2 regions of the Amycolatopsis sp. NPDC059235 genome follow, and region 2 is predicted to be linked to the other one. Evidence: riboswitches for the same ligand, from Rfam matches in the RefSeq annotation. Region 2 holds a riboswitch; the other holds the start of a gene.
What was found. Region 2 has a riboswitch for cobalamin ahead of ACFXI3_RS11415 (hypothetical protein). Riboswitches for the same ligand answer to the same signal wherever they lie in the genome.
Positions count from the first base shown of each region.

Region 1 (15,188 bases), on a different contig from region 2:
CGGTCGGTGCGGCTTTGCGCGTACTGGGTCCATTCGACGGTCATCGGCTTCGGACGGGAGACGTCGCCGAACAGGATCGGCGGGCGGACACAACGGGATCCGTACGATTGGACCCAGCCGAGGGTTGTCGCCGCGAATCCGGTCAGTTGTTCGGCGAAGTACTGGACCATGTCGTTGCGTTCCGGCTCGCCGTGTACCAGGACGTCGAGGCCGAGGTTTTCCTGAAGCCGCACGACCCGCTCGATCTCGGTGCGCATCGCGTCCCGGTACGCCGTGTCGTCGAGTTTGCCTGCGCGGTGTGCCGCTCGGGCTCGGCGGACCTCGCCGGTTTGCGGGAAGGAGCCGATGGTGGTGGTCGGCAGTGGCGGAAGATTGAGTGATTTCTGTTGCGCTGCAGCACGTTCTGCGTATGGGGTGCGGACGGTGTCCTCCGGCCGGAGCGCTGCGACGCGAGCGCGGACGTCGGCGTCGTTGAGCTCCGCAGCGCTGGCTCGATCGGCGACGGCGGCCCGCGCTGGACTGAGGTCGACGTCCTCGCCGTGGAGGGCTCGGCCGAGCAAGACGACCTCGTCCACTTTCTGCCGGGCGAAGGCGAGCCAATTCTTCAGGCGTGGGTTGAGATCTGTCTCCGCTTCGACGTCGTAAGGGACGTGCAGCAGCGAGCACGACGTCGAGATGCTTACGTGAGCTGCGGTGGCCTTCAGCCGCGCTGCGCGGGCCAGTGCGACGCCGGGGTCGGTGCGCCAGACGTTGCGGCCGTCCACTACTCCGGCGAGTACTTCCTTGTCCCGTAACGCGTCTTCGGCGGCCACTTTGTCTACAAAGGACGCGTCGGTCACCAGGTCGACGGCTACTGCTTCGATGGGGGAGCGCGCCAGTATGCCGAGTGCTCGGCCGAGGCTGCCGAAGTATCCGGCTGCCAAGAGCTTCGGCCGGTGTTTTTCCTTTGCCAGCCAGTGATAGGCGCGGGTGAGCGCGTTGAACTCCTGGTTCGTTCGGTCGGCCGCGAAGGCCGGCTCGTCCAACTGGACCCATTCGACGCCCTCGTCGGCCAGCTTGCCGAGCAATTCGGCGTACGCGGGGAGAAGTTCGTCCAGCAGTTCCAGCGGGCTGAATCCGGGCTGGGTCGCCTTGGCCAGCAAGAGAAAGGTGACCGGTCCGACGAGCACCGGACGCGGGGTGATGCCGAGGGCGCGGGCTTCGCGAACCTCGTCGACCGGGGCGGTGCCGGTGAGGGCGAATCGGGAGTCCGGGCCCAGTTCCGGGACGAGGTAGTGGTAGTTGGTGTCGAACCACTTCGTCATTTCCAGTGCGGGGGCGTCCGGGACGCCGCGGGCGGCGGCGAAGTAGGTGTCCAGAGGGGAGAGGCCTAGGCGGGTGAAGCGTTGCGGCAGTGCGCCGAAGAGGGCGGTGGTGTCCAGTACCTGGTCGTAGAGGGAGAAGGTGCTGGAGGGGATTGAGTCCAGGCCTTGGTCGCGCAGGGCGGTCCAGGTTTGCTCGCGCAGCCGTCGGGCGGTGGCCTGGAGTTCTTCCTCGGTGCCGGTGCCTGCCCAGTAGGCCTCGAGTGCCCGTTTCAGTTCCCTGGCCGGGCCGATTCGCGGGTAGCCGAGAATCGTGGTGCCGATGGTGTTCACAGCATGCATCCTCACGTGCTCGCCGGAAGAGCCCGGGCACGCGGAAACGTCGTGCTTCGGTCGGCGCCCTGTCCCGCGAGGCCCGGACTCACGCACGCCGTCGGCGTGCGTGCCATTGGCAGGTATTCGGACTCGTGGGCGTGTCGCTCGTGCCTACCGGCTGTCGCTTCCCGGGCGGGGCGCCCAGTGCTTTACCGCGTTCGCGGTGACAGCTTTCGTTCCCACATACCGCTGCGGGGCAGTCCCGGAATCGCACCGGGTTCCCTGTTGCCTCGTCAGAGCGCGGGTGCGTTCTGACGAACCAGTGGCGTGGGGAAGTTTAGCGGGTTTGGGCAAGGTCCCGGGGTGCGGGAGGGGGTGTCAAGGTGCTCGTCGCCTGGCGGCTTGGCCCCGGTGAGCGCGTTGGCGAGCCAGGCTGAGCTGCTGGTGGAGGGAGCGGCACCGCGTGCGGCTCAGGTTTTCGGCGCATTGTCTGTTGAGACTTCGCTATTGCTCGCTGGATAGCCACAGGGGCTCATTATTCTTCAGTCTCTGCCCGAAAATAGTCATGTACCGGGAGGTCTTCGTAGTCTGACTTGTCACCCGGTCGGCGGTTCCTCGGGTGCGCCAGGGCGGACAAACTGCGGAGTTGTTCTCGGCTCTTGTGCGAGCGGCGGGTCTCGCCCGGAATGCGTGCTGAAAAGCGCAAGCCCTGTGTGGACAGGACGGAGAAGATGTCTGCCGAAAGCAACGTCACGCCGCCTACTCCCGCCGACCTGCTGAGTACGGCGAAGAGGTTGGCTGCCGCGAATGACGAGGACAGTCCGTCCGCTATTCAGTATGTAGAAACCGACCGCAACACGCTCAAGCATATTGACGGAACGCAGCCCGAAGCCAACGATCCGGTGTATTTGATTCAAATGACCGGAAACTTCGTCGGGCACGCCGCCAAGGTGCCTCCGGGAAGCAAGGCTCCCAGGGGAAACGTGCTCACCGTCACGGTGGATGCGAAATCCGGGCACATGCTGGGCTGGTCGATCCTGGCGGAGCCGCACGACCTTGCGACGTTTGGAGTGGTGTCGGCACTGAAGTGACGAAGCGGACTGGCCGCGGCGGCCGGTCTGGTGCCGGGTAAACGAACTCGGCCGCACCCTGGCTGCCCAGGGTGCGGCCGAGTTTCAGCAGTTGCCTCGGGGTGGGATCAGTCCCAGTCGAGGGCCCCGCCGGACTGGTACTCGATGACGCGGGTCTCGAAGAAGTTCTTCTCCTTCTTCAGGTCCATCGCCTCCGACATCCACGGGAACGGGTTTTCGTTCTCGCCGTAGATCGGGGTCAGGCCGATCTGCTGGGCGCGGCGGTCGGTGATGAAGTGCATGTACTGCTCGCACAGGTCAGCCGACAGGCCGAGCATGCCGCGCGGCATGGTGTCGCGGGCGTACTTCACTTCCAGTTCGCACGCGTCCTGCAGCATTCCGCGGATCTCGGCCTGGAATTCCTCGGTCCACAGGTGCGGGTTCTCGATCTTGATCTGGTTGATGCAGTCGATGCCGAAGTTCAGGTGGATCGACTCGTCGCGCAGGATGTACTGGTACTGCTCGGCGATGCCGACCATCTTGTTCCGCCGGCCCAGCGACAGGATCTGCGCGAAACCGGTGTAGAACCACATGCCCTCGAAGATCACGTAGAACGCCACCAGGTCGCGCAGGAACGCCTGGTCGGCCTCCGGCGTGCCGGTCTCGAAGTCCGGGTTTTCCAGGTTCTGCGTGTACTTCAGCGCCCACGCGTCCTTGTCCGAAATGGACGGGACCTCGCGGTACATGTTGAACAGCTCGCCCTCGACCAGGCCGAGGCTTTCGCAGATGTACTGGAAGGTGTGCGTGTGCACGGCCTCCTCGAAGGCCTGGCGCAGCAGGTACTGGCGGCACTCCGGGTTGGTGATCTGCCGGTACACCGCGAGCACGATGTTGTTGGCCACCAACGATTCCGCCGTCGCGAAGAAGCCGAGGTTGCGCTTGAGCATCTGCCGCTCGTCCTCGGTGAGGCCGTCCGGCGACTTCCACAGCGCGATGTCGGCCTGCATCGCGACCTCGGTCGGCATCCAGTGGTTGTTGCACGCCGCGAGGTACTTGTCCCAGGCCCACCGGTACTTCATCGGCAGCAGCTGGTTGACGTCGGCGCGCGCGTTGATCATGCGCTTGTCGTCGACGTTGATCCGGGCCGCGCCGACCTCGATCTCGCCGAGGCCGGTCGCGTCCGTCGTTTCCACGTTCGTCATGGTTCAGGGATTCCTTACTGGCAGGCTTCGCAGTCGGGGTCGTCGATCCGGCAGGCAGCGCCCTCGGTGGCGACGAAGTCGACGTCGGTCTTCGGCATCTCCTTCGGCTCCGCGGGAACAGCCGCGGCAGGCGACGGCGAGGGAGAGGCGGCCGGAACCGCGGCGGACGGCGACGGCGAAGGCGCGGCAGCGGGAGCGGGAGCAGCGGGAGCCGCGGCGGGAGCAGCGGCGGCCGGAGCGGCCGGAGCCGGGGTGGCGGAGACGGCGTTCAGCTTGCCGTCGGTGCCGCGCAGGGTGCTCTTCTCCACGTGCGTCGCGGACTGCGCCCGCAGGTAGTACGTGGTCTTGAGGCCCTTGTGCCAGGCGTAGCGGTACAGCTCGTCGAGCTTGCGCCCGCTCGGCGCCGCGATGTACAGGTTCAGGGACTGGGCCTGGTCGATCCACTTCTGGCGCACCGAACCGGCGTCCACGATCCACTTCGACTCGATCTCGAAAGCGGTCGCGTACAGCGCCTTCAGGTCGTCCGGGACCCGGTCGATCTGGCCGAGGCTGCCGTCGAAGTACTTCAGGTCGCTGACCATGACCTCGTCCCACAGGCCGCGCGCCTTGAGGCTCTTGACCAGGTGCGGGTTGACGACGGTGAAGTCGCCGGACATGTTCGACTTGACGTACAGGTTCTGGAACAGCGGCTCGATCGACTGGCCGACGCCGGAGATGTTGGAGATCGTCGCGGTCGGCGCGATCGCCATCACGTTGGAGTTGCGCATGCCGACGGTCTTGACGCGCTCGCGCAGCGGGGCCCAGTCCAGCGTCGTCGAGGTGTCGACGTCGAGGCCGTCGCCCTGACGCGCGTCGATGAGCAGCTGCATCGAGTCGATCGGCAGGATTCCCTTGCTCCACAAGGAACCCTCGAACGTCTGGTACTGGCCGCGCTCCTGCGCGAGATCGGTCGAAGCCGAGATCGCGTAGTAGGAGAGGTGCTCCATCGAAGTGTCGGCGAACTTCACCGCGTCGGCGGACGCGAACGGCACGCCCAGCTCGAACAGCGCGTCCTGGAAGCCCATGATGCCCAGGCCGACCGGACGGTGGCGCAGGTTGGAACGGCGCGCCTCCGGGATCGTGTAGAAGTTGATGTCGATCACGTTGTCGAGCATGCGCACCGCGGTGCGCACGGTCTTCTCGAGCCGCTCAGTGTCCAAACCGGAGGGGGTGACGTGCTTGAGCAGGTTCACCGAGCCGAGGTTGCAGACCGCGACCTCTTCGGTGTTCGTGTTCAGCGTGATCTCGGTGCACAGGTTGGACGAGTGCACGACGCCGACGTGCTGCTGCGGCGAACGCAGGTTGCACGGGTCCTTGAAGGTGATCCACGGGTGGCCGGTCTCGAACAGCATGGTCAGCATGCGCCGCCACAGCTCGACCGCGCGGACCTTGCGGAACACCTTGATCTCGCCGCGCGCAGCGGCCGCCTCGTACTCGCGGTAGCGCTGCGCGAACGCGTTGCCGTACAGGTCGTGCAGGTCCGGCGTCTCGTTCGGCGAGAACAGCGTCCACTCGGCGTTCGCCTCGACGCGGCGCAGGAACTCGTCCGGGACCCAGTTGGCGGTGTTCATGTCGTGCGTGCGGCGCCGGTCGTCGCCGGTGTTCTTGCGCAGGTCGAGGAATTCCTCGATGTCGACGTGCCAGGTCTCCAGGTACGCGCAGGCCGCGCCCTTGCGCTTGCCGCCCTGGTTGACCGCGACCGCGGTGTCGTTGGCGATCTTCAGGAACGGCACGACGCCCTGCGACTGGCCGTTGGTGCCCTTGATGTGCGCGCCGAGGCCGCGGACCGGGGTCCAGTCGTTGCCGAGGCCGCCCGAGTACTTGGCCAGCAGCGCGTTGTTCTTGTACGCCTGGAAAATCGAGTCCAGGTCGTCGTCCACAGTGGTCAGGAAGCAGGACGACAGCTGTGCGCGGTTGGTGCCGCTGTTGAACAGCGTCGGGGTGGACGCCATGAAGTGGAACGTCGACAGCAGTTCGTAGAACTCGATCGCGCGGGCTTCGCGGTCGTCCTCGCGGATCGCCAGGCCCATCGCGACGCGCATGAAGAACGCCTGCGGCAGCTCGAACCGCACGCCGTTGTGGTGCTGGAAGTACCGGTCGTACAGCGTCTGCAGGCCGAGGAAGCCGAAGTCGAGGTCGCGCTCGGCGTGAATGGCGGCGGTGATCTTGTCCAGGTCGAAGCCCAGCAGCTCGCCGTCGACCAGCTCCAGCTCGACCGCGCGGCGCAGGTAGGCGCGGAAGTACGCCGGGTATTCGCTCGTCATCTCGTCCTGGCTGGCCTGCCGCGGCTTCTGCGCGAGGTAGCTCAGCGCTTCGCCGCGCAGCTTGTCCAGCAGCAGCCGGGCGGACACGAACGAGTAGTTCGGCTCCTGCTCGACCAGCACGCGCGCGGCCATGATCTGCGCGAGCGCGAGTTCGTCGGCGGTGATGCCGTCGTAAAGGTTGCGCTTGGCCTCGGCCAGCACCGGCTCGGCGGACACGTCCTCGAGCCCGGCGACAGCCTCGCCGACGACGTGCGAAACGCGCGCCCAGTCGAGCGGGCGCAGCGTTCCGTCGGCGCCCTTGACGCTCAGCGCGACCTCGGCCGACGCCGGCGCGGCGGCCTCGCGGGCCTTCGAGCGCTCGTCGCGGTAGAGGACGTAGGCGCGGGCGACCTTGTGGTGCTCTCCGCGCATCAGGGCGAGTTCGACCTGGTCCTGGATCTGCTCGATGTGCAGTGCGGTCTCCGGGCCGGTGTGGCGCAGCAGCGCCGCCTCGACCTGCCCGGTCAGCTCCGCGACCACGTGGTGCACGCGGGAGGACGCGGCGGCGTCGCCGCCCTCGACCGCGAGGAAGGCCTTGGTCAGCGCCACCGAGATCTTGCCCGCGTCGAAGGGCGAGACGCTTCCGTCCCGCCGGATGACGCGGACCGCGCTCGGGGCCCCCTCCGCCGCCGACGGCGGCCGCTGACCGGTTTCCACTGACATGCGTGTCTCCAACAGTTCCTCGAAATGGGCGCGTTCGAGCGGCACACAGCCGGTCAAGGCCATGCGCTGCGGTTTCGTCGAAACAGCCCGGCCGCCCTCGTCAAGCGGTCTCCCCGTCGCTGGGGGCTGCCGGTTCCCAGAGACTACATCTTGGGGTTCAGGCTCGCACGCGCCCCAAGGTATGGCGTGTCAGTCTCACCCTGGCGGGTTATCCGATCACCGAGGGCAAGATCCGAAGCGAAGCTTCGTGGCGCCCAGTGCCGCACTGGCCACGGGCCGTTTCCCGGCCAGGTAGCCCAGTGGCCCGGCCGGGTTGACCGACCAGTCCGCGGCCGCCGCGCGGGGTTTCGCGCGCCACTCGACCGGGCTACGCAGCGGGCTGCCGTTTCGGGCTTGAGCGATCTCGAAGCGTACCGGGAGTGTGATCGGGAGCCCGACGCGCGGGGTGAAGGCGGCGGTGGCGATCCAGTCGTCGGAGGTCGCGGCGGTGAAGGTGCGTCCCCCGGTGAAGGTGAAGGCCGCGAGGTCCTTCGGGATCCCCCACAGTTCGCGTCCGCCCGCGCGCGAGATCTCGCTGTCGACCCAGATGTCGGTGATCGAGGCGGCGAGCCCGCGGCCGCGGACGGCGACGCAGGAGAGGAGCTCGTGGTAGCTCAGCTGACCGGACGGGAGGTAGTCGATCCAGGCAGTGAAGACGGCGGCCTGGTTGTTGAGGAGCAGCGGCTCGGCGCCGGTGGGCAATGCGGGCAGTTCGTCGACCGGCACGCGCCAGATCGAGATGCGGGCGTCGGCGGCGAGGTGCCACGGTTCGGGCGGATACTCGGTCATTCTCCGGTCCACGGCAGGTACGGCGGCAGATCTCGGTCCACGCGCAACGGGAACTCGGGCGGGCGTTTCTGGAAGAACGAGGCGATGCCTTCGACGGCGTCGGGGTTCGAGCCCAGCTCGGAAATGAGCTTCGAGTCCACCTGGTGGACGTCGAACGGCGACGGGGCCGAGGCCATCCGGTAGAGCAGTTGCCGGGTGACGGCGACCGCGACAGGTGCGGTGGTCTCGGCGATTTCCCGGGCCTTTGCTTGGGCTTGGCTCAGGACGTCTTCGGGGTCGTGGATCTGGTGGACGAGACCGGCTTGGAGTGCTTCGTCGGGTCCGAAGAGCCGTCCGCTGACCATCCAGTCGACGGCCGCGCCCATCCCGACGAGGCGGGGGAGGAACCACGCCGACGCGCCCTCAGGGTAGATCCCGCGGCGGGTGAAGACGAAGCCGAACTTGGAATCGGTCGAGGCGAAGCGGTAGTCGCAGGACAGCGTGATGGTGATTCCCGCGCCGACCGACGCCCCGCGCAACGCGGCCAGCACCGGCTTGTTCATGGTGAAGATCCGCTTCGACACCCGGCCGGCGGGTTCCTGCCAGTCGTCCGGCGGACGGTCGCCGAAGTCGAATCCGCCGGACGAAAGATCGGCCCCGACGGAGAAATCCTTGCCGGTGGTTCCGAGCACGACGGCGCGGATGTCCTCGTCCCGGTCGGCGCGGTCGAGGGCGTCGGCGAGTTCGTCGGCCGTCCGGGTCGTGTAGCCGTTGCGGGCCGCGGGCCGGTCGAGCAGGACGGTCGCGACCTTGCCGGCGACCTCGCAGGCGATCTCCGCGTAGGAGTCCATGGGAGGACGGTAGGGCGCCGGAGCGTTGTTTTCAATGTGTCAATAACGGTTGGGCGTCCATGACCGGGGCATGCTCGGGTCATGCTGAAGGTGGGCACGGTGGTGCTGGGAGTCGAGGACATGGAGCGCGCGGTCTCGTTCTGGAGCGACGCGCTGGGGTACGCGCGGCGGGACGACGCGACGGATTTCGTGGTGCTGTTGCCTCCCGACGGCGCGGGGCCGGGGGTGGCGTTCCAGCGGAGCTCGGTGCCGGTGCAGGAGGTGCCGCGGGTGCATCTGGACCTGTACGCCGGGGACGCCGCGGACCAGGCGGCGGAGGTCTCTCGGTTGGTGGGACTGGGCGCTCGGCAGGTGGACTGGCCGCACTACCCGCCGGATCCGGACTTCGTGGTCCTCGCGGATCCGGAAGGCAACCGCTTCTGCGTCATCGACACCGCGCACGGCTGACTGAGGTCCGTGAAGGGCTCCTTGAGGGAATCAGATTCCCCTAGGGAGTCCTTCACGGCACGCGGCTGGAGCAAAAACAATCAGGCGCGCTTGATTTTTCCGGCGGCAGGGGTCACGCTGGGTCCGCACGAGGTGGTGCGGCGGACGCAGGGAGGCGCAGGAATGGCTGATCTCGCGGGGATCCTCCGGGATCTCGCGGCCGAATCGGAGGCGGTCGACGACCTGGTCGCCGGGTTGCCCGCCGAGGGGTGGGCGCGGCCGACGCCGGCGCCTGGCTGGAGCATCGCGCATCAGGTCGCGCATCTGGCGTGGACCGACGGCAAATCGCTGATCTCCGCGAGCCGGCCGCAGGACTGGCAGTCCGAGGTCGAAAACCTGTTGAGCATCGGCGAAAACTACGTCGACGCGGGTGCCGAAGAGGGTGCCCAGCTGCCCCCGGACGAGCTGCTGGCGCAGTGGCGCGATGGCCGGGCCGCGTTGGCCGAGGCGCTCGCAGCGGTGCCGGAGGGGCAAAAGCTTCCTTGGTACGGCCCGCCGATGAGCGCGGCTTCCATGGCGACCGCGCGGATGATGGAGACCTGGGCGCACGGTCAGGACATCGCCGACGCGCTCGGCGTCACGCGCGAGCCGACCGAACGGTTGTGGCACATCGCCCGGTTCGGCACGCGGACGCGCGATTTCGCGTACAAACTCCACTCGCTCGCGCCGCCGACCGAGGAATTCCGGGTCGAGTTGATCGCGCCGGACGGCAGTGCCTGGGCGTTCGGGCCGGAGGACGCGGAGCAGCGGCTCACCGGCAGCGCGCTCGACTTCTGCCTGGTGGCGACGCAGCGGCGGCATCCGGCGGACACTGATCTCGTTGCGACGGGCGCGGATGTCGAGGAATGGCTGGGCATCGCGCAGGCGTTCGCCGGGCCGCCCGGGGCGGGGCGCGAGCCGGGGCAGTTCGCGTGAGCGCGCCGTTGCGCGTCGGGAACGCGTCCGGGTTCTACGGCGACCGGTTCTCCGCCGTGCGGGAAATGCTGACCGGCGGCCCGCTCGACGTCCTGACCGGCGATTATCTCGCCGAGTTGACCATGCTCATCCTCGGTCGCGACCGGATGAAGGACCCGGCGCGCGGCTACGCCAAGACGTTCCTCCGGCAGATGGAGGAGAACCTCGGGCTGGCTAAGGAGAAGGGCGTCCGGATCGTCGCGAACGCGGGCGGGCTCAACCCGGCCGGGCTCGCGGACGCGTTGCGGGAACTGGCCGCGAAGCTCGGTCTCGAGGTCCGCGTCGCGCACGTCGAGGGTGACGACCTGATCGCGCGTGCGGACGAGTTCGGCTTCGAGAATCCTTTGACTGCCAACGCTTATCTCGGCGCGTGGGGGATTGCGGAATGCCTCAAGGCCGGTGCGGACGTGGTGGTGACCGGGCGGGTCACGGACGCGTCGGTGATCGTGGGGCCGGCGGCGGCGCACTTCGGCTGGGCCCGCGACGACTACGATGCGCTAGCTGGAGCGGTCGCGGCGGGCCACGTCATCGAATGCGGTGCGCAGGCGACGGGCGGCAACTACTCGTTCTTCCGCGAACAGCCGATCGGCGTGCCGGGATTCCCCCTTGCGGAGATTTACGCGGACGGCTCCAGCGTGATTACGAAGCATCCGGGAACCGGTGGCGTGGTCAATACCGGAACTGTCACGGCGCAGCTTCTGTACGAGGTCACCGGTGCGCGGTATGCGAATCCTGATGTAACGGCACGGTTCGACGCACTGTCCCTTTCGGACGACGGGCCGGATCGAGTGCGGATCAGCGGGGTGCGCGGGGAAGCGCCGCCGCCGACGTTGAAAGTGTGCCTCAACCGGCTCGGCGGGTTCCGGAACGAGACGACGTTCGTCCTTACTGGACTGGACATCGAGCAGAAAGCCGCGCTGGTACGGGAACAGTTGGAAGGCGCGCTGGCGAAGCGTCCGCCAGCCGACGTCCGGTGGACACTAGCTCGCACGGATCATGCGGACGCGGACACCGAGGAACGCGCCAGTGCGCTGCTCCATGTCGCCGTGAAGGACAACGATCCGAAGATCGCCGGACGTGCGTTCAGCGGAGCGGCGATCGAGCTGGCGCTCGCGAGCTACCCGGGATTCCACGTGACCGCACCGCCTTCGGACGCGTCGCCGTTCGGGGTCTACTCAGCGGCCTTTGTGGACGCTGGCGCGGTCCCGCACGTCGCGGTGCTGCCGGACGGGTCCAAGGCGGACATCGCGCCCGCCTCAGCGACGCTTGAGTTGTCTGAAGTGGACGAACCGGCGCTGCCGGAACCGTTGCAGGCGGACAAGGTGCGGCGGGTCCCGCTTGGCCTGGTCGCCGGGGCGCGCAGCGGGGACAAGGGCGGCAACGCGAATCTCGGCGTGTGGGTGCGGTCCGAGGAAGCGTGGCGCTGGCTCGTGCATCGGCTGACCGTCGGGGAATTCCGCCGGTTGCTGCCGGAAACCGAAGGACTGCCGGTCACCCGGCATCTGCTGCCGAACCTGTGGGCGATGAACTTCGTGGTCGAGGGCATTCTCGGCGACGGCGTCGCTTCGCAGGCCAGGTTCGATCCCCAGGCGAAGGCGCTCGGCGAATGGCTGCGGGCGCGCGAACTCGACGTCCCGGAGGCGCTGCTGTGACCGTGGATCCGTTCCGCACGCCGGAACGCACCGAACTGCGCGCGACGGTGCGCCGGTTCGTGGAGAAGGACGTGCTGCCGCATCTCGACGACTGGGAGCGGGCCGGGGAACTGCCGCGCGACCTGCATCGCAAGGCGGGACAGCTGGGTCTGCTCGGGGTCGCGTTCCCCGAAGCCGCGGGCGGCGGCGACGGCAATTACCTCGACGCGCTCGTGGTCGCCGAGGAAATGCACTACGCGGGCGGGTCCGGCGGGCTGTTCGCGTCGCTGTTCACCTGCGGGATCGCGGTGCCGCACATCGTCGAGGCCGGCGACCCGGTGCAGATCGAACGCTGGGTGCGGCCGACGCTCGAAGGCGAGAAGATCGGCTCGCTGGCGGTCACCGAGCCGGACGGCGGTTCCGATGTCGCCGGGATCCGCACCACTGCGGTGCGCGAAGGCGACGAGTATGTGATCAATGGGGCGAAAACGTTCATCACCTCCGGCTGTCGCGCGGACTTCGTGACCACTGTGGTCCGAACCGGCGAAGCAGGTGCGCACGGTCTTTCGCTGATCGTGGTCGAGCGCGGGACGCCGGGCTTCACGGTGTCCCGCAAGCTGGAGAAAATGGGCTGGGCGGCTTCGGACACGGCTGAACTGTCTTATGTGGACGTCCGGGTTCCGGCGGAGAATCTGGTCGGCGCGGAGAACAGCGGCTTCGCTCAGGTGGCCACGCAGTTCGTGACCGAACGGCTTTCGCTGGCGGTGCAAGCGTATGCGCACGCGCAGCGGGCACTGGACCTGACGCTGGACTGGTGCCGGATGCGCGAGACGTTCGGGCGTCCGCTGATCTCGCGGCAAGTCGTGCAGCACAAGCTCACCGAGATGGCCTGCAGGGTCGACGTCGCCCGGACCTACGCCCGGCAGGTCGCGATCCGGCACGTGTCCGGCGAGGAAGTGATCGCCGAGGCGTGCTTCGCGAAGAACACCGCGGTGCAGACCGCTGAATGGGTCGTGAACGAGGCGGTGCAACTGCACGGCGGGCTCGGCTACATGCGCGAGGCCGAAGTGGAGCGGCATTACCGCGACGTCCGCATTCTCGGCATCGGCGGCGGCACCACCGAAATCCTGACCGGACTGGCCGCGAAGCGATTGGGATACACCGCATGACCACTATCAGATCCACAGTGGACACCCGGGCCGACGAGTTCGCCGCGAACCGCGAGGCGATGCTGGAGAAGCTCGCGGAGATCGACGCCGAACAGGCCAAAGCGGTGGCCGGCGGCGGCGAAAAGTACGTCGAACGGCATCGCAAGCGCGGAAAGCTGCTGGCGCGCGAACGGATCGAACTGCTCCTGGACGAGGATTCGCCGTTCCTGGAACTGTCGCCGCTGGCCGCGTGGGGTTCGGACTACCGGGTCGGCGCGAGCGTGATCACCGGGATCGGCGTGGTGGAAGGCGTCGAATGCCTGATCTCGGCCAGCGACCCGACGGTCAAGGGCGGCGCGAGCAATCCGTGGACGACGAAGAAATCGTTCCGGGCGGCGGACATCGCGGCGCAGAACCGGCTGCCGGTGATCAACCTGGTCGAGTCCGGCGGCGCGGATCTTCCTACCCAGAAGGAAATCTTCATTCCCGGCGGCCGGGTCTTCCGTGATCTGACGCGGTCCTCGGCGGCGAAAGTGCCGACCGTCGCGCTGGTGTTCGGCAACTCGACCGCGGGCGGCGCGTATCTGCCCGGCATGTCCGATTACGTCGTGATGGTGAAGGAACGCGCGAAGGTGTTCCTCGGCGGGCCGCCGCTGGTCAAGATGGCGACCGGCGAGGAATCCGACGACGAATCCCTCGGCGGCGCGGAAATGCACGCGCGGACGTCCGGGCTCGCCGATTACCTCGCCGTCGACGAGGAGGACGCGATCCGCCTCGGCCGGAGCATCATCAAGCGGCTCAACTGGACCAAACAGGGTCCGGCGGCCAAACCGGACTACGCCGAGCCGGTGTTCGACGCCGAAGACCTGCTGGGCATCGTGCCGACCGACCTGAAGGTCCCGTTCGACCCGCGCGAGGTGATCGCGCGCGTCGTGGACGGTTCGGACTTCGACGAGTTCAAGCCGCTGTACGGGCCGAGCCTGGTCACCGGATGGGCGAGCATCCACGGTTATCCGGTGGGCATCCTGGCGAATGCGCAAGGCGTGCTGTTCGGCGAGGAATCGCAGAAGGCCGCGCAGTTCATCCAGCTGGCCAACCAGATCGACACGCCGCTGGTGTTCCTGCACAACACGACCGGCTACATGGTCGGCAAGGAATACGAGCAGAGCGGCATCATCAAGCACGGCGCGCTGATGATCAACGCGGTGTCGAACTCGAAGGTGCCGCACCTGTCCGTCCTCATGGGAGCGTCCTATGGAGCCGGGCACTACGGAATGTGCGGCCGGGCCTACGATCCGCGGTTCTTGTTCGCGTGGCCGAGCGCGAAGTCCGCGGTGATGGGGCCGGCGCAGCTGGCCGGGGTGCTGTCCATTGTGGCCCGCGCCGCTGCGGCGAGCCGGGGCCAGGAGTACAGCGAGGAAAACGACGCCGCGATGCGCGCCATGGTGGAGAACCAGATCGAGGCGGAATCGATGCCGATGTTCCTCTCCGGCATGCTTTACGACGACGGCATCATCGACCCGCGCGACACCCGCACGGTGCTCGGGCTGAGCCTGTCGGCGATCCACAACGGACCAGTGAAGGGCGTCGAAGGCGGCTTCGGCGTCTTCCGGATGTGAGGGCCATGATCCAGAATCTGCTGGTCGCCAACCGGGGCGAGATCGCCCGCCGGGTGTTCCGCAGCTGCCGGGACGCCGGAATCGGCACGGTCGCGGTGTTCTCCGACGCGGACGCCGATTCCCCGCATGCGCGGGAAGCCGACGTCGCCGTCCGGCTGCCGGGCAACGCGCCGGGCGAGACGTATCTGCGTGGCGAACTGATTGTGAAAGCCGCGGCGGACGCCGGAGCCGACGCGATCCATCCCGGGTACGGCTTCCTGTCCGAGAACGCCGGGTTCGCCCGTGCGGTGCTCGACGCCGGACTGACGTGGATCGGCCCGCCGCCCGCGGCGATCGAGACCATGGGCTCCAAAGTGGAGTCGAAACGGCTGATGGCCGCCGCCGGAGTCCCGGTGCTGTCCGAATTGGACCCGTCCTCGGTGACCGAGGACGATCTTCCGTTGCTGGTCAAGGCTTCCGCTGGCGGCGGCGGTCGCGGTATGCGCGTAGTCCGGTCGCTGGGCGAGCTGGCCGAAGCCGTCGAGAGTGCTCGGGCGGAAGCAGGGTCGGCGTTCGGTGATCCGACGGTGTTCTGCGAACGGTATCTCGAGACCGGACGGCACATCGAGGTCCAGGTGCTCGCCGACTCGCACGGCACGGTCTGGGCGGTGGGGGAGCGGGAGTGCTCCATCCAGCGTCGGCACCAGAAGGTGGTCGAAGAAGCGCCATCGCCCTTTGTGGACGATGCCATGCGGACTGAGCTGTTCGACGCGGCGCGCAAGGCCGCGCAGGCGATCGACTACGTGGGCGCGGGAACCGT
Region 1 covers NZ_JBHZAG010000048.1:29,489-44,676, forward strand. Annotated here, with positions in the region: gene metE (5-methyltetrahydropteroyltriglutamate--homocysteine S-methyltransferase) at 1-1,643, opposite strand, end outside; cobalamin riboswitch at 1,734-1,955, opposite strand; gene ACFXI3_RS27480 (hypothetical protein) at 2,348-2,707, shown strand; gene ACFXI3_RS27485 (ribonucleotide-diphosphate reductase subunit beta) at 2,815-3,888, opposite strand; gene ACFXI3_RS27490 (ribonucleoside-diphosphate reductase subunit alpha) at 3,903-6,893, opposite strand; gene ACFXI3_RS27495 (acetoacetate decarboxylase family protein) at 7,110-7,721, opposite strand; gene ACFXI3_RS27500 (enoyl-CoA hydratase-related protein) at 7,718-8,551, opposite strand; gene ACFXI3_RS27505 (VOC family protein) at 8,633-8,998, shown strand; gene ACFXI3_RS27510 (TIGR03084 family metal-binding protein) at 9,161-9,952, shown strand; gene ACFXI3_RS27515 (acyclic terpene utilization AtuA family protein) at 9,949-11,643, shown strand; gene ACFXI3_RS27520 (acyl-CoA dehydrogenase family protein) at 11,598-12,791, shown strand; gene ACFXI3_RS27525 (acyl-CoA carboxylase subunit beta) at 12,788-14,389, shown strand; gene ACFXI3_RS27530 (acetyl/propionyl/methylcrotonyl-CoA carboxylase subunit alpha) at 14,395-15,188, shown strand, end outside.
Region 1: it holds a riboswitch for cobalamin, as region 2 does, so the genes downstream of both, metE (5-methyltetrahydropteroyltriglutamate--homocysteine S-methyltransferase) here and ACFXI3_RS11415 (hypothetical protein) in region 2, are expected to answer to the same signal.

Region 2 (15,188 bases):
GTGCAGATCCTGCCGTACTGCCGAAGCGGTCTGTCGGCCGAGCACGCGTTCTCGCTGCTGCGCTTCGCCGAGGCGGAGCTGCCGAACATCGTCTACGTCGAGTACCTGACCGGCGCGCACTACCTGGACAAGCGCGACGAGATCGAGAAGTACGGCCGAGCGCTGGACCTGCTGGCTGTCGACGCCGAGACTCCCGAGCGCAGCCGGGCCCGCATCGCCAAGCGCAAGGCCGAGATCTAAGCGCTGTCTCTCTTCACCGCACCGAGCGCTCGGCTCCGGTGAAATTCTCCCCACCAAGAATTCCGCCCCAGCCATCCGGGCGAGCGATAGCCGAATGGAGAACGCCCGCCTCCATTCTCATCACCGAGCGTGCATAAGTCCGGAAGCCTGTTTCCACTGACCCGGTTCCCGGTCTTCTTCTCGCCCCTTCGGTCATCACGGTCAGTGTTCTTCATTCACCCGCTGCACCCAGCGGTAGCGAGTCACGAACGCGGTGCGTTATCAGGATGCCAATATCGTGACCCAAGGTAATATTTAGCCCGTTCGGGTAGTGCTCGAATCACCTGTCTGGGAACTTCTACTGAACCGTGTCGTCACGCAGTGAGAAATTTGCAGAAAATTCTGCACGTGCATTTACCGCTGCATGCGCGCGTGCTAGCGTCAAAGTCGCGGGCAGATGCACATGCAGATTCCTGAGCTTTTCATCGTCCTTCCCGGAAGGTGGCATCATGGCTGAGCGGTTCGAGAACGGTATTCCGGCCGACCGTCTGACCGGCGCCCAGTGGCGCAAGGCGAGCTACAGCGGCGCGGTAGGCAACTGTGTTGAAGTAGCCCCGCTGACCTCGGGCGAGATCGCGATGCGGAACTCGCGCTTCCCGGAGGGCCCCGCGCTCGTCTACACGCGCGCGGAGATGGCGGCCTTCCTCGCCGGCGCGAAGGACGGCGAATTCGACGATGTCCTCGGCTGAGAACAACGTCGTCGGACCCGCCTTCGACATCGAGCAAGGCCTGCAAAAACTGATCGACCGCGGCTACCGGTTCGTCCACCCGACGAACGGAAGCGGCGAAGTGCAGGCCGTCGTCGGAGTGCGAGTCCACGACAACCTGGTGGACGTCGTCCGTCTGAACGCGGAGGACGACGTCGAGGCCACGCGCATCCCTGGCAGCGAGCAGAACATCTTCGCCCCCGCGTCCACACTGTGGCGCTCGCGCGGCGAAGCAAGCCAGGTACTGGGCGAAGTACTAGCCCTCCCCGAGCGCCAACCGGCCTCCGCCGCAGCCTCCACCACAGGCTGCTGGGTCCCCGGCCGAGGCGGCCGCTCGAAGTGGCTAGCCGCTAGCTGATTCGCCCTCCTCTCCCCGCGCTTGTCCCCACCGGTGCCTCCCAGATTTCAGGCCCCGCACGAAGTGGCCCAATCCACTTCGTGCGGGGCCTGGCTCATTTCTGCCCCCCCTCGCGCCGCCGCACGTGGCCCGCCCACTGCCGTGAGGGCCACCTTCCCGGACTCTGAGTCCCTCAGGGTTCCCCTCACGACCCGCGCACGCCGTGAGGGACCCCTTCACGGACCTGGATTCCCTCAAGGGGCCCTTCACGGCCCGCCCGCTCACCGCCGCCGCTGCCGATGCGCCCCAATGTGGCGTTGGGTGCATGCCGCGAACCCCGACGCGCCCACGCGCTCCAGCCGCGCGCCCTAAACCGCAATCCCGCACCCCCAACTCAGCCATGCAGCCACTCCCGCCCCGCACCCCGATACGAAGCCAAAATGCGGTCTGAGGGTGGTTGTCAAGGCATCTTTCCCGCCTTGACAACCACCCTCAGACCGTCATCACAATCGGCTTCGGGGTGCCCACCCAGGAGAAGAACGGCAATGTCGCCGCCAGGCGACGAGCCGAATCCCGGAACGAGACCCCCGCTCCAAAACCAGATCACCGCTCCGCAACGACCTCCCCCGTAGTGGTCAGAACCACGCCGCAACCCCGATCCCCGACCGATCCACCCCTTACACTTGGACCTGGCCCGCCCGCGTCTTCCTGGGAGCTCCCCGGTGGTTTCCGACCCCTCCGCCAGTCCTGCTCGACCCGAAGATCAAGATCAACCCGATCCGGAACCCCGTGAGGAGTGCGGCGTCTTCGGCGTCTGGGCTCCCGGGGAAGAAGTCGCCAAGCTCACCTACTACGGCCTCTACGCCCTGCAGCACCGAGGGCAGGAGGCAGCGGGCATCTCCGTTTCGGACGGCTCGCAGATCGTCGTCTTCAAGGACCTCGGGCTCGTCAGCCAGGTCTTCGACGAGCAGGTCCTGCAGTCGCTGCAGGGCCACATCGCCGTCGGGCACTGCCGGTACTCCACGACCGGAGCCACGATCTGGGAGAACGCCCAGCCGATCTTCCGCACCACGGACACCGGCAGCGGCCTGTCCTTCGCGCACAACGGCAACCTGGTCAACACCGCCGAGCTGCGCGATCGCACTGTCGCCGCGGGGCTGAAGCCGCACGCCGGGCTCACCGGGTCTTCCAGCGACTCCGACCTGGTCTGCGGGCTGCTCGCCGCGAACGCCGCCGACAAGGGCATCGAGGCCGCCGCGCTCGAGCTGCTGCCCACCCTCAAGGGCGCGTTCTGCCTGGTCTTCGCCGACGAGAACACCCTGTACGCGGCCCGCGACCCGCACGGCGTGCACCCGCTGGTGCTCGGCCGGCTGGAGCGTGGCTGGGTCGTGGCGAGCGAGACCGCCGCGCTCGACATCTGCGGCGCGTCCTTCGTGCGCGAGGTCGAGCCGGGCGAGCTGATCGCCATCGACGCCGAGGGGCTGCGTTCGTCGCGGTTCGCGAACCCGGAGCCCAAGGGCTGCGTCTTCGAGTACGTCTACCTCGCGCGCCCGGACACGTCGATCGCCGGCCGCAGTGTGCACGCCACGCGCGTCGAGATCGGCCGCAAGCTGGCCGTCGAGCACCCGGTGGACGCCGACCTCGTGATGCCCGTGCCGGAGTCCGGCACCCCGGCCGCGATCGGGTACGCGCAGGGCTCCGGCCTTCCGTACGGCACCGGTCTGGTCAAGAACGCCTACGTCGGGCGCACCTTCATCCAGCCGTCGCAGACCATCCGGCAGCTCGGCATCCGGCTGAAGCTGAACCCGCTGCGCGACGTCATCCGCGGCAAGCGCCTGGTCGTGGTGGACGACTCGATCGTCCGCGGCAACACCCAGCGCGCGCTCGTGCGGATGCTGCGCGAGGCAGGCGCACTCGAGGTGCACGTGCGGATCGCGTCGCCGCCGGTGCGGTGGCCGTGCTTCTACGGCATCGACTTCGCCTCGCGCGCCGAACTCGTCGCCAACGGCGTCGACCTCGACGGCATCCGCCGGTCGATCGGAGCCGATTCGCTCGGCTACATTTCGCTGGACGGCCTGGTCGCGGCGTCGGAGCAGCCGAAGTCGCGGCTGTGCACGGCCTGCTTCTCCGGCGAGTACCCGATCGCGCTGCCCGAAGACGCGCTCATCGGCAAGCACCTGCTCGAAAGCATGGACGCCGCAGGTGGCGCGGCCGCTCCCGTCAGTGCGGCCGGGTACGGTGCCGAAGACGCCGTCCGGCGTCCGTGAACCAAGCATGTCCAGTAGGGAGTCCGCTTCCGTGAGCGAGTCCACGAGCGCCACGTACGCAGCCGCCGGGGTCAGCATCGACGCCGGTGACCAGGCCGTCGAGCTGCTCAAGCCACACGCCGAGCGAGCCACGAGGCCCGAGGTGCGCGGCGGGGTCGGCGGTTTCGCCGGGCTCTTCTCCCTCAAGCTCGACAAGTGGAAAGAGCCGATCCTCGCGTCGTCGACGGACGGCGTCGGCACCAAGATCGCGGTCGCGCAGGCGCTCGACAAGCACGACACGGTCGGCATCGACCTGGTCGCGATGGTGGTCGACGACCTCGTCGTCACCGGGGCCGAGCCGCTGTTCCTGCAGGACTACATCGCGGTCGGCAAGGTCGTGCCGGAGAAGATCGCGGCGCTGGTCGGCGGCATCGCCGAGGGCTGTGTTCAGGCTGGTTGCGCGCTGCTCGGCGGCGAGACGGCCGAGCACCCCGGCCTGATGGGCGAGCACGACTACGACCTGTCGGCCACCGGCGTCGGCGCGGTCGAGGCGTCCGCGCTGCTCTCGCCGGAGAAGGTCCGCCCCGGTGACGTCGTGATCGCGATGGGCTCGTCCGGCCTTCACTCCAACGGCTACTCGCTGGCCCGGCACGTGCTGCTGGACATCGCGCGGATGCCGCTGGACGGGCACGTCGAGGAGTTCGGCCGCACCCTCGGCGAGGAACTGCTCGAGCCCACCAAGATCTACGCGAAGGACTGCCTCGCGCTGGTCGCCGAGACCGAGGTGCGCACGTTCGCGCACATCACCGGCGGCGGCCTCGAGGCCAACCTCGCGCGCGTGATGCCGCGCGGCCTGGTCGCCAAGCTCGAACGCGGCACGTGGACGCCGGCTCCGGTGTTCGCGCTGATCGGGCAGCGCGGCAAGGTCGAGCGCGCGGAGCTGGAGAAGACGTTCAACATGGGCGTCGGCATGGTCGCGATCGTGTCGGCCGAGGACGTCGACCGGGCGCTGGCGGTGCTCACCGCGCGGCACGTGCCCGCGTGGATTCTCGGCGACGTCCAGCCCGCCGAAGACCCGGACGGCCCGCGCGCGGTGCTGTCCGGCGACCACCCGCGGTTCTGAAAGCCGCTTGCCACGTCTTGAGACACTGAAGACATGGCGGAGGACGTACGCGTCGGCGCCCGGTTCGTGATCCCGGGCGCCGAACTGCGAGAGCGGTTCTCCCGGTCCTCGGGACCGGGCGGACAGGGCGTGAACACGACGGACTCGCGCGTCGAGCTGTCGTTCGACGTCGCGAGCTCCGCCGTGATCCCGCCCGCGCTGAAGGAACGCATCACGGCCCGTTTGGGCACGCGTCTGGTCGACGGCGTGCTGACCATCGCGGCCAGCGAGTACCGCTCCCAGCTGATGAACCGCGACGCGGCCCGGGAGCGGTTGGCCGACGTGTTGACGAAGGCTTCCGCGCCGCCGCCTGCCAAACGGCGTCCGACCAAGCCTTCGCGAGGCTCGAAGGAACGCCGTTTGGCGGCGAAGAAGCGCCGCAGTGATGTGAAGCGTGGTCGCGGCGGCCGGTACGACGATTAGGTCAGCGACAGGTGCACGCACTCACCGGCGACTTGGTAGCCCGCGCGGCGGTACACGGTCCCGATGCCGACATCGCCTGGTGTGAGGAAAGCCGTCCGTGCGCCGCGTTCGTGGGCGAGGCGCGTTAGGTACGCGGTGATTGCCGCCGCGATGCCTTGGCCGCGGTACTCGGCCGCCACCGCGATGCCGACGATTTCTGTTGCACCGGAGACGATGTCCAGCGCGATTCCGCCGCCCACAATGGTTTCGCCGTGTTCGGCCAGGACGGTCAGGTAGTTGCGGTTGCGTTCGACATCAGCATCCGACACCTCCGGAGACTCGCCGAAGGCGACATTCTGCACGGACCGCAGGCGGCGGAATTCGTTGTCGGACAACGGTTCCCGAAGCTGAACGTGCTCCGGTGCGCCGCAATCGACGCGGTCTTCGGCAGTGCAGGTCATCACCGGCACGCGTCGTTCCAGCGTGAAGCCTGCGGTGACAAGGGATTTCTCGACGTCGGGAGCGGCGTCGGTGAAGAACTCCAGCCGCGGCAGGAGATTTCGTTGCTGGTAAGCGGAAATCAACAGAGCGATCTCAGCGGGCGTGGGTGCGGCGCTGTCATCGGGGATGGCGTAGTTCTCCATCGGATGCGAGCTGTCCTCGGCGAAAGTCGCCAGGAACGGGCCGATGCGCTCGGTGTCGCGGCCGATCGGTGCGGTCGCGCGGACGTAGGCCTGAAGGGCGGACATCTCTGGTGGAAGCCTTTCGAGAAAGAAGGAATGCAGCACAAGAACCGGGCAGGGCGAACCCCACGACCGGCGCGCAGGCCGAACAGCTCAGGCCACGCGGCCGGAGTGGGCCGTGGCGGAGCACATAGGCATTCCTTCGTCCGAAACGAACTTCCCGTTCATCGTCTCAGGCCGGGCAAGCGAATAAACGGGCTCAGCGAAGAGCGGCGCGCGCCTGGTCCACGATCCGAGCCAGGTGCACGCCCCGCCGGACATCGCAGGGATGCGTGGTCGTTCCGCACGACACCATCGCGGCGAAATCGTCCAGCAGCGCGGTGTACGCGTCGTTCGCCGTGCCGGTGCGGCCGAGGGTGCGGAAGCCGTGCTCGCCGAAGACCGAGTACTCGACCACCGTCGGCTGCACCGGCAGGCGCAGGCTGAGCGTCGCGGTGCTCGTGATGCCGCCTTCGTGTTCGAGCAGCAGTTGCCACAGGTCCTCGGGACCGCGGTGCGCGGCGAGGACGTCGGTGATCGGGCCGAGGGCGGCGTCGAGCAGGTCGAACGCGTGCGGGCCGATGTCGGCGAGCGCGCCGGCAGCCGGATCCTGCCGCCAGGCCGAGGTCGCGTACTTCCCGGCGAGCAATGCGCCGGACAGCCACCGCACGCTGCCGCCTCGCCAACCGCCAGCAGCGGTGACGCCGTCCAGCCAATCGCGCGTCTGCTGAGCGAACCGCAGCGTCAGCATCACCAGCGACGCGACGCCAGCGGACGTCACGGCGTCGGCGAGACGCTGCGCCGAGGCGAGGTCGGGGGCGATCGGCTTCTCGAGGATCAGGTGCTTGCCCGCCTCCGCGGCCCGGGTCGCCAGCTCGGCCTGCACGGTCGGCGGTACGGCGAACGCGAGCGCGTCGACCTGCTCGAACAGCTCGTCCAGATCGCTGGTCGGCACGGCGTCGTAGGCCTGCGCGAGCGCGGCGGCGGCCTCCGGCCGACGGCTCCACACGGCACTGAGCACGGTCCCTGGATGATCCGCGAGCCCGGGAGCGTGCACCGTGGTGGCCCACGGTCCGGTTCCTACGAGGCCGACGCGCAGCTGGTCCTGTCCCACGCCCGGAAGTGTAGGTGTGGCCGCGGTCGCTTCCAGCGGGGCCTGCGGTGCGTTAACGTCGACAAGTTCTTCGCCACGAACGGGGGAAGCCGGTGAGAATCCGGCGCTGGCCCGCAACCGTGAGCGGCCCCTCGAGGGACCGCGAGCCGGATCGCCCGTCGTGGTCCGATCGATGCGAGGTACATCTGACATGCGATTCGTGCACGCGCGGCACTGGGGGCGAGTCCTCGCCGGCTGCGCTCTTCTCGTCGCCACCGGTTTAGGCGGGGCGTCCTCCGCCTCCGCGACCACGCCCGGCAAGGGCGCCGACGGCTATTGCCAGGACGACAACGGCGTCACGGTAATCGTCGATTTCCAGGGGCTGGGCGGGGAAACCCTCATCCGGTGCGCGCCCGGCAAGCAGGAAAACGGCGTCACCGCCCTGCAGAACGCGGGTTTCGAACTCGCCGGCGCGGGCAAATACGGCCTGGCCGTGATGTGCAAGATCGAGGGCAAGCCCGCTGACCAAGCCTGCACCGGGATGCCGCCGGAGAAGGCGTCGTGGAGCTTCTGGACCGCCACCAACGGCGGCAAATGGGAGTCGGCGCAGGTCGGCGCACAGAGCTGGAAGCCGCCGGCCGGGGCGTTCGAGGGCTGGTCCTTCGCGATCGGCAAGTCCTACACCGAGTATCCGCCGCCGCGCACCGAGCCGGTGCGCAAGGCCGCCGCGCCTGCCCAAGCCCCGGCGTCCACTTCGGACAGTGGATTCCCGTGGGGCCTGGTGATCGGCATCGTGGTCGTCGTGCTGCTCGCGGTGGCCGGGACGGTCGTCGCGGTGCGTCGCAGGCGTGCCGCGGAGTAGTCCGCGGGCGCTCCATCCCGGCGCGTGGTGGGTGTGGGCGCTCGCGCTCGCCGTCGCCGCGAGCCGGACCACGAACCCGGTTCTGCTCGCGCTCGTGATCGCGGTCGCCGGGTTCGTCGTGGTGCTCCGCCGCGGCGACGCGCCGTGGGCGCTGGCGTTCCGGATGTACGCCTGGATCGCCGGGGTGATCCTGGCGTCGCGCGTGCTGTTCCGGATCCTGATCGGCGGCGAGGACGGCGGCCACATCCTGTTCACGCTGCCGACCATCCCGCTGCCGAGCGTCGCCGCCGGCATTCAGCTCCTCGGCCCTACTTCGGCCGAGGAGCTGCTCGGCGGGCTGTACGACGGGCTCCGGCTGGCCACGATCGTGCTCTGCATCGGGGCCGCGAACGCGCTGGCGAACCCGAAACGCCTGCTCAAAGCCGTACCCGGCGCGCTGTATGAGGTTGGTACCGCGGTCACGGTCGCGTTGTCCGTCGCGCCGCAATTGGTCGAGAGCGTGCAACGGGTGCGCCGCGCGCGTCGGCTGCGTTCCGGCAAGACGCGCGGCCTTCGGTTCGTGAAGGGGATTTTCGTGCCCGTGCTCGCCGACGCCATGGACCGATCGCTGCAGCTCGCGTCGGCGATGGATTCCCGCGGCTACGGACGGCGCGCGTATCTCTCGCCACGCGTCCGGATCCTGATCGCGACCTGCGTGCTGGCCGGGCTGGTCGGCGTCGCGGTGGGGGTTTACGGCGTGCTCGACGGGTCCGCTTCGTGGCTCGGCGTGCCGATGCTCATCGCCGGTCTGGTGCTCGCCACCGCCGGATTCGTGCTGGGCGGACGGCAGATCCGGCGAACGACCTACCGGCCCGATCCGTGGCGGCTGCCGGAGACGCTGGTCGCGCTGTGCGGCGTCACGACCGCGGTGCTCGTGCTGATTGCCGACCCGGTGTCGCTCACCACCCCGGCCAGCCCGCTGACCTGGCCGGAGCTGCCGCTGCTGCCGACCGTCGCGGTGCTGATCAGTGTGCTGCCCGCTTGGTTCGCGCCGCGTCCGGCGCTGGTGTCGGAGGTCGCCCGATGATCGAGTTCTCGCACGTCAGCGTCACCTACGACGGGGCGGACCGGCCGGTGCTCCGGGACGTCGACCTCGTGATCGAGGAAGGCGAGCTCTGCCTGGTCGCCGGGCGTACCGGTGTCGGCAAGTCGACATTTCTCGGGGCGATCAACGGTCTCGTCCCGCATTTCACCGGCGGCAAGCTGGCTGGACGCGTCGCGGTCGCCGGGCTCGACACCGCGACGCATCCGCCGCGCGAACTGGCGTCGGTGGTCGGCGTGGTCGGGCAGGATCCGCTGGCCGGATTCGTCACCGACACCGTCGAGGAAGAACTGGCTTACGCGATGGAGCAGCTCGCTGTCGCGCCGGACGTGATGCGCAAACGCGTCGAGGAAACCCTTGACCTGCTGGGCATCGCCGAACTCCGCGACCGTCCACTTCGGACGCTCTCCGGCGGGCAGCAGCAACGCGTCGCGATCGGCGCGGTGCTCACGGCGCATCCGAGCGTGCTGGTGCTGGACGAACCGACATCGGCGCTCGACCCGACCGCGGCCGAGGAGGTGCTGGCCGCGATCACGCGGCTGGTGCACGACTTGGGCACGACGGTTGTCGTCGCCGAGCACCGGATGGAACGCGTCGCGCAGTACGCCGACCGCCTGCTCTACCTGCCCGGCGACGGCACCGTGGTGTCCGGTCCGCCGGCGGAGGTTTTCGCCGAGACCGATGTCGCGCCGCCCATCGTGGAGCTGGGACGACTCGCGGGCTGGTCGCCGCTGCCCCTCTCGGTCCGCGACGCCCGACGGCTCGCCAGTCCGCTCAGGGAACGCCTCGCCGAGCGTCTGCCGGCTCAGGCGGCACAAAGCTCTGGCGAAGCGGTCCTCACCGCGAGAGGTGTGCGGGTTCGGTACGGCGGCGTGAACGCGGTGCGCGGCGTTGACCTGCGGCTGGATCGCGGCGAGGTTGTCGCGCTGATGGGCCGGAACGGCTCGGGCAAATCTTCGCTGCTGTGGGCGTTGCAGGGCAGCGGACCCCGATCCGACGGCACGGTCGACGTCGAAGGCGCGGACCCGAAGACGCTCCGCTCGCGCGCTGCCCGCACCCGCGTCGGCCTGGTTCCGCAGACCCCGTCTGACCTGCTGTATCTCGACTCAGTCGGCGCGGAATGCCGACAGGCCGACGTCGAATCGGACGTCACACCAGGCACCGCGCGGAAGCTGCTCGACCGCCTCGTGCCCGGCATCGAAGACGACACCAACCCGCGAGACCTGTCCGAAGGCCAGCGACTCGCCTTGGTCCTCGCCGTGCAACTCGCCGCCGCCCCGCCGGTCGTGCTGCTGGACGAGCCGACCCGCGGCCTCGACTACCCGGCGAAACGGCACTTCGCGACCATCCTCGCCGACCTGGCCGCCGAGGGGCACGCGGTGCTGCTGGCCACCCACGATGTCGAGTTCGTCGCCTCCGCCGCGCACCGCGTCGTGGTCCTGGCCGAGGGCGAAGTGGTCGCCGACGGCCCGACCGCGGACGTCGTTGTGGCCTCGCCCGCCTTCGCGCCGCAGGTGGCGAAGATCCTCGCGCCGGAGCCGTGGCTGACCGTGGACGCGGTGGCGAAGGCGTTGGCGTGACCGATTTCCTTGGCCCCGCCGTCCGCATCCGGCACCGCACGGCGCTGGTGCTGACGGCCGCCGTCGTGGTCGGCCTGGCGATGTTCTGCTGGCCGTTGCTCGCCCGCAGCACCGTCGGGACCTCCGCACACGTGACCGACGCGCCGTTCGTTTTTCTCGTGACACTCCCGGTGCTGATCCTGATCGTGCTGGCCGAGCTGTCCAGCGGCGGACTCGACGCGAAGGCGCTCGCGCTGCTCGGCGTGCTGTCCGCGGTGAACGCCGCGCTGCGTCCGCTGGGCGCTGGCACCGGCGGGATCGAGCTGGTGTTCTTCCTGCTCGTGCTGGCCGGGCGGGTCTTCGGGCCAGGCTTCGGGTTCGTCCTCGGCTCGACGTCGCTGTTCGCGTCCGCGCTGCTCACCGGCGGGGTCGGGCCGTGGCTGCCGTTCCAGATGCTGGCGTCGTCGCTGGTCGGCCTGGGTGCCGGGCTGCTGCCGCGCCGGGTGAAGGGCCGGTGGGAGATCGCGATGCTGGCGGTCTACGGCGTGGTTGCCGCCTACTTCTACGGCCTCGCGATGAGCCTCTTCACCTGGCCGTTCCTGGCGAGCCACACCGCGCTGGACTTCGTCCCGGGCGGCCCGCTCGGCGAAAACCTGCACCGGTTCCTGGTCTTCACCGTGCTGACGTCCACTTTGGGCTGGGACACCGGCCGCGCGCTCACGAATCTGGTCGCGATCCTCGTGCTGGGCCCGGCGATCCTGACGGTGCTGCGCCGGGCCGCACGACGAGCCGCGTTCAGCTGAGCGACTGGCCGACCTTGTCCAGCACCTCGACGAACTGAGCCATGCCGGCCGCGTTCGGGAAGTGCGACGTGTCGATGTCGTGCACCTCGAACTGCGTGCCGGGCGTGCGTGCGTCGGCCTCGGCGATCATCCGGTCCTGCAGGGCGAGCGGCACCAGGCGGTCTTGGAGATGCCGGACGTAGAAGCGCGGGACGCGCCCCCACCGCTCCGGCGTGCCGCGCGAATCGGTCGAGCTGCGGCCGATGATGTCGTCCGGGGCCATCGCGTTGAGCAAGGCGTAGAACTCGCCGTCGGTGGCGTCCGCGCAAAGAGCCGCCTTCGCCGCCGTCAACGCCTCCGCCGACGAAGACCGCCAGTTGAACCGCATCGCACCGATCACCGCCGGATCGGCCGCGATGAACCCGAGCATCGCCCCGACCTGCGACGACGCGGCTTCGGGCGTCGCCAAGTACTCCTCCGGCGTCGGCAGATCGACACAGCAGAACGCGGCGTCGTAGACCAGCGCCGACACCAGATCCGGGACCTCTTCGGCGACGAGCGTGACCAGCGCGCCGCCGATGCTCGACCCGACCAGCACGACCGGACCCAGCGTGGCGGCGCGGCGGACGACGTCCACAGTGGTCGCGACCTGGTCGGCCACGGTCACGCCGGCCAGCGCCGACGGTTCCGTGGCGAACGCGCCGAGAGCCTGCGGAGCCTGGTACGACAGCCGAAACTGCTGCTCCGGCTGCGGCACCCCCACCCCGCGATACCCGCGCAGCACGAGTTCCGGCGGGGCGGCGGACACGCCGTTGGCACCGGCGGCGAAGACGAACGTCGAAGTCATGCCGCACAGTCAAGCGACCCGCCCGGCCCAGCACAGCGGGGAAAAGTGGATCAGGCCCGCAACTAAAGTCAGGAGTAGGAGTAGAACCCGCGGCCGGTCTTCTTGCCGAGCAGCCCGGCGTCGACCATGCGCAGCAGCAGCGGCGGCGACGAGTACAGCGGCTCTTTGAACTCCGCGTACATCGAGTCCGCGATCGCCTTGATGGTGTCGAGGCCGATCAGGTCGGACAGCCGCAGCGGACCCATCGGATGCGCCGTGCCCAGCTCCATGCCGCGGTCGATGTCCTCGGCCGAGGCGAAGCCCGATTCGATCATCCGGATCGCCGACAGCAGGTACGGCACCAGCAGTGAGTTCACGATGAACCCGGCCCGGTCCTGCGACCGGATCACCGTCTTGCCCAGCGCGCCGGTGGCGTGCTCCTCGGCCCGGCGGGCGGTCTCCTCGCTGGTCAGCAGCGACGGGACCAGCTCGACCAGCGGCAGCACCGGCACCGGGTTGAAGAAGTGGATGCCGACGACCTGCTGCGGACGGCCGGTGGCCATGCCGAGCTTCATGATCGGGATCGACGAGGTGTTGGACGCGAACACCGCGTCCTCGCGCTCGACGATTTTGTCCAGCTGCCGGAACACGTCGACCTTGGCCTGCTCCTGTTCCAGGATGGCCTCGACGACGAGATCGCGGTCGGCGAACTCGGCGATGTCCGTGGTGAAGCGAAGCCGCCCGAGCGCCGCTTCGGCGTCCTCGGCGGCCAGCTTGCCGTTGCGGACGCCGCGTTGCAGCGACTTCTCGATGCGCGCCTTGCCCGCGTCGAGAGCGGGCTGGTTCACCTCGGTGACCAGCACGTCCAACCCGGACCTGGCGTGCACCTCGGCGATGCCGGAGCCCATCAGCCCTGCTCCGACCACACCTACTCGTGCGATGTCGCTCACCCGTCCAACTCCTTCGTCACCTCGCCGACAGCAAGAAAACGGGCAGCACACAACGCACGAGGGCGTCTCGGACCTCAGTCCGATTCCGCCCTCGCGTGTCGTGTGCCTGCGTCAACGGCGGTACTCGTCGTACCCGTCGTCGTACGGGTCCTCGTACCGCTTGTCGTCCTCGTGGTTGTCCGAGGAACTACTCGACAGCTCGCGCTGCAAAGCATCGAAATCGGTGTCGTGGGAGCTGTACTTGAGCTCGCGCGCCACCTTCGTCTGCTTGGCCTTAGCCCGGCCGCGCCCCATGGCTCGACCCCCTCGCACAGGGGCGGGGCGGCCGGGGGAATCGGCGGCCCCGCATCGTCTCGACAGTTCTTTCCTGCTGACACCGTACCGTGTCCCGGGGGTTGGATGCGACGTGGCACGGTGTGCTCGTCGCGACAGTGTCCGCCGGACGCCGGTTACCGGCACGTCGATGCCGATCGGCCCTGGTCGGCGTGCCACGATGCTCGGGTGCTCCGACCCTTCGTGGCCTATCTGCGGGTGTACGAACCTCTGCGCGCGCTGGGCGATCCCCCCGCGCAACAGCTGGTCGAGGCCGTTTCCGCGGGCGGGCTCAGCCGGGTCGGGATCGGCGAACGCGAACAGTGGATGTGGCTCAAGTCACAGGCGGCCGCGCCGGTGCGTTTGCTGCCCGCGCAGCTGCGCGACGGACGCCCCTCGCCGAGTCTCGTCAACGACGTGCTCGTGCTGGATCCGGCCGACGTCCCCGCCGGCCACTCGGCCGAAGGCCCGTTCGCGTGCCCGCTCGAAGTGCGCGCCCGCTCGGCCGCCGCGTTGAGCACCTTCCTCGCCGACGCCGAGCCGGCGTTGCGGATCGCGGTCCTCGACTCCGGCGGCGTCACCGCGGATCGCGCCCGCGCCCAGACCAAGGCCGCGATGACCGACCTCACCGCCACCGCCGCGCACACCCTCACCACCACCTGGACCGTCCCGCTGCCGTGGTTTTCACTGGTCGACCCGGACGAGCGCAAGCTCGTGCTCGGCAGCGGCCCGGGCGACCCGACGCGGGAGGCGTCCTGGCGCACCCCGATGTCCGAGGCGCTGCGGCGGGCGTCCGAAGCGGGCGAGCTGATCGAGACGACCTTCGGCGACTCCGGCCCCGGCCGGGTGCTCTCGCAGACCCGCCAGTGGCTGGAGAGCTTCGACGCGGACTCGGTCGTCGAGCTGGATTACGGCGGTCTCGTGCAGCTATTCGCCGATTCGCTGCTGGACGCCGACTCCACCGCGGAGGAGGTCCACGACATCCTCGACGCGCTGCGCACCGGGAACGTCGAGGAGCTGGCCGAGCTGTTTTCGCAGCTGCGCGAGTTCTGGGGCGACCTCGCGGCTAAGGAGCACTCCAACTGACCCGCAGCTCGCCTACCGGTTGACCACCGCCGAGCACCGGCGGATGGACCAGGTCGGCCAGTTCTTCCGGCGCCTCGATGCCGAGCCGAGCGAGGACGGCCATGGCCAGCGGAGCCAAGGCTCGCTTGCTGCCGTCCGCGATCTTGATCGCGCACGCGGTGCCGTCGCCGAGCGTGAACGCCAGGACGCCCTCCGCGCCGCTCTTCGACAGCAGCCCGGGCACGGCCTGCATCAGCCGGGTGTCTTCGCGGCCGGTGCCCGCGACCAGCCACGGGTGCCCGCGCATCGCGTCGGCCACCCGGCGTTCGTCGGTGCCCGGCTCGGCCTGAACAAGGCGGCCGAACGACCGGGCGAGGCCGGTCGGCGAGAACGCGAACAGCGGCGCGCTGCAGCCGTCGACCCCGACCGCGGCGATGGATTCGCCGGTCAGCTCCTCGACCGTCTTCGCGAGCTGGACCTGTAGTTGGTGGCCTGGCCTCTGGTAGTCCTCGATGTCCCAGCCGTTCGCGACGCAGGTGGCGAGCATCGCCGCGTGCTTGCCGGAGCAGTTCATCGTGATCTTCCGCGGCTCGTCGGCCGCGCGCCGGGCGTCCTCGCCGATCGGCAGCTCGGCCGGGCAGGCCAGCGCCGAGGGATCGAGCCCGGCCGCGGACAGCATCGCGGCGACGCGCTCGAGATGTCCGGTTTCGCCGGAATGCGAGGCGCAGCCCAGCGCCAGGTCCGCGCCGTCGTAACCGAGCCCGGCGCGGAGCATCCCGACGCCCTGCAGCGGCTTGTTCGCC
Region 2 covers NZ_JBHZAG010000012.1:99,679-114,866, reverse strand. Annotated here, with positions in the region: gene ACFXI3_RS11455 (helix-turn-helix domain-containing protein) at 1-240, shown strand, start outside; gene ACFXI3_RS11450 (DUF397 domain-containing protein) at 729-968, shown strand; gene ACFXI3_RS11445 (hypothetical protein) at 955-1,344, shown strand; gene purF (amidophosphoribosyltransferase) at 2,046-3,590, shown strand; gene purM (phosphoribosylformylglycinamidine cyclo-ligase) at 3,622-4,692, shown strand; gene arfB (alternative ribosome rescue aminoacyl-tRNA hydrolase ArfB) at 4,726-5,154, shown strand; gene ACFXI3_RS11425 (GNAT family N-acetyltransferase) at 5,151-5,882, opposite strand; gene ACFXI3_RS11420 (Gfo/Idh/MocA family protein) at 6,076-6,969, opposite strand; cobalamin riboswitch at 6,998-7,147, shown strand; gene ACFXI3_RS11415 (hypothetical protein) at 7,160-7,810, shown strand; gene ACFXI3_RS11410 (CbiQ family ECF transporter T component) at 7,797-8,876, shown strand; gene ACFXI3_RS11405 (ABC transporter ATP-binding protein) at 8,873-10,471, shown strand; gene ACFXI3_RS11400 (ECF transporter S component) at 10,468-11,253, shown strand; gene ACFXI3_RS11395 (alpha/beta fold hydrolase) at 11,246-12,079, opposite strand; gene ACFXI3_RS11390 (3-hydroxybutyryl-CoA dehydrogenase) at 12,148-13,008, opposite strand; gene ACFXI3_RS11385 (DUF3073 domain-containing protein) at 13,120-13,302, opposite strand; gene ACFXI3_RS11380 (hypothetical protein) at 13,510-14,406, shown strand; gene ACFXI3_RS11375 (asparaginase) at 14,387-15,188, opposite strand, start outside.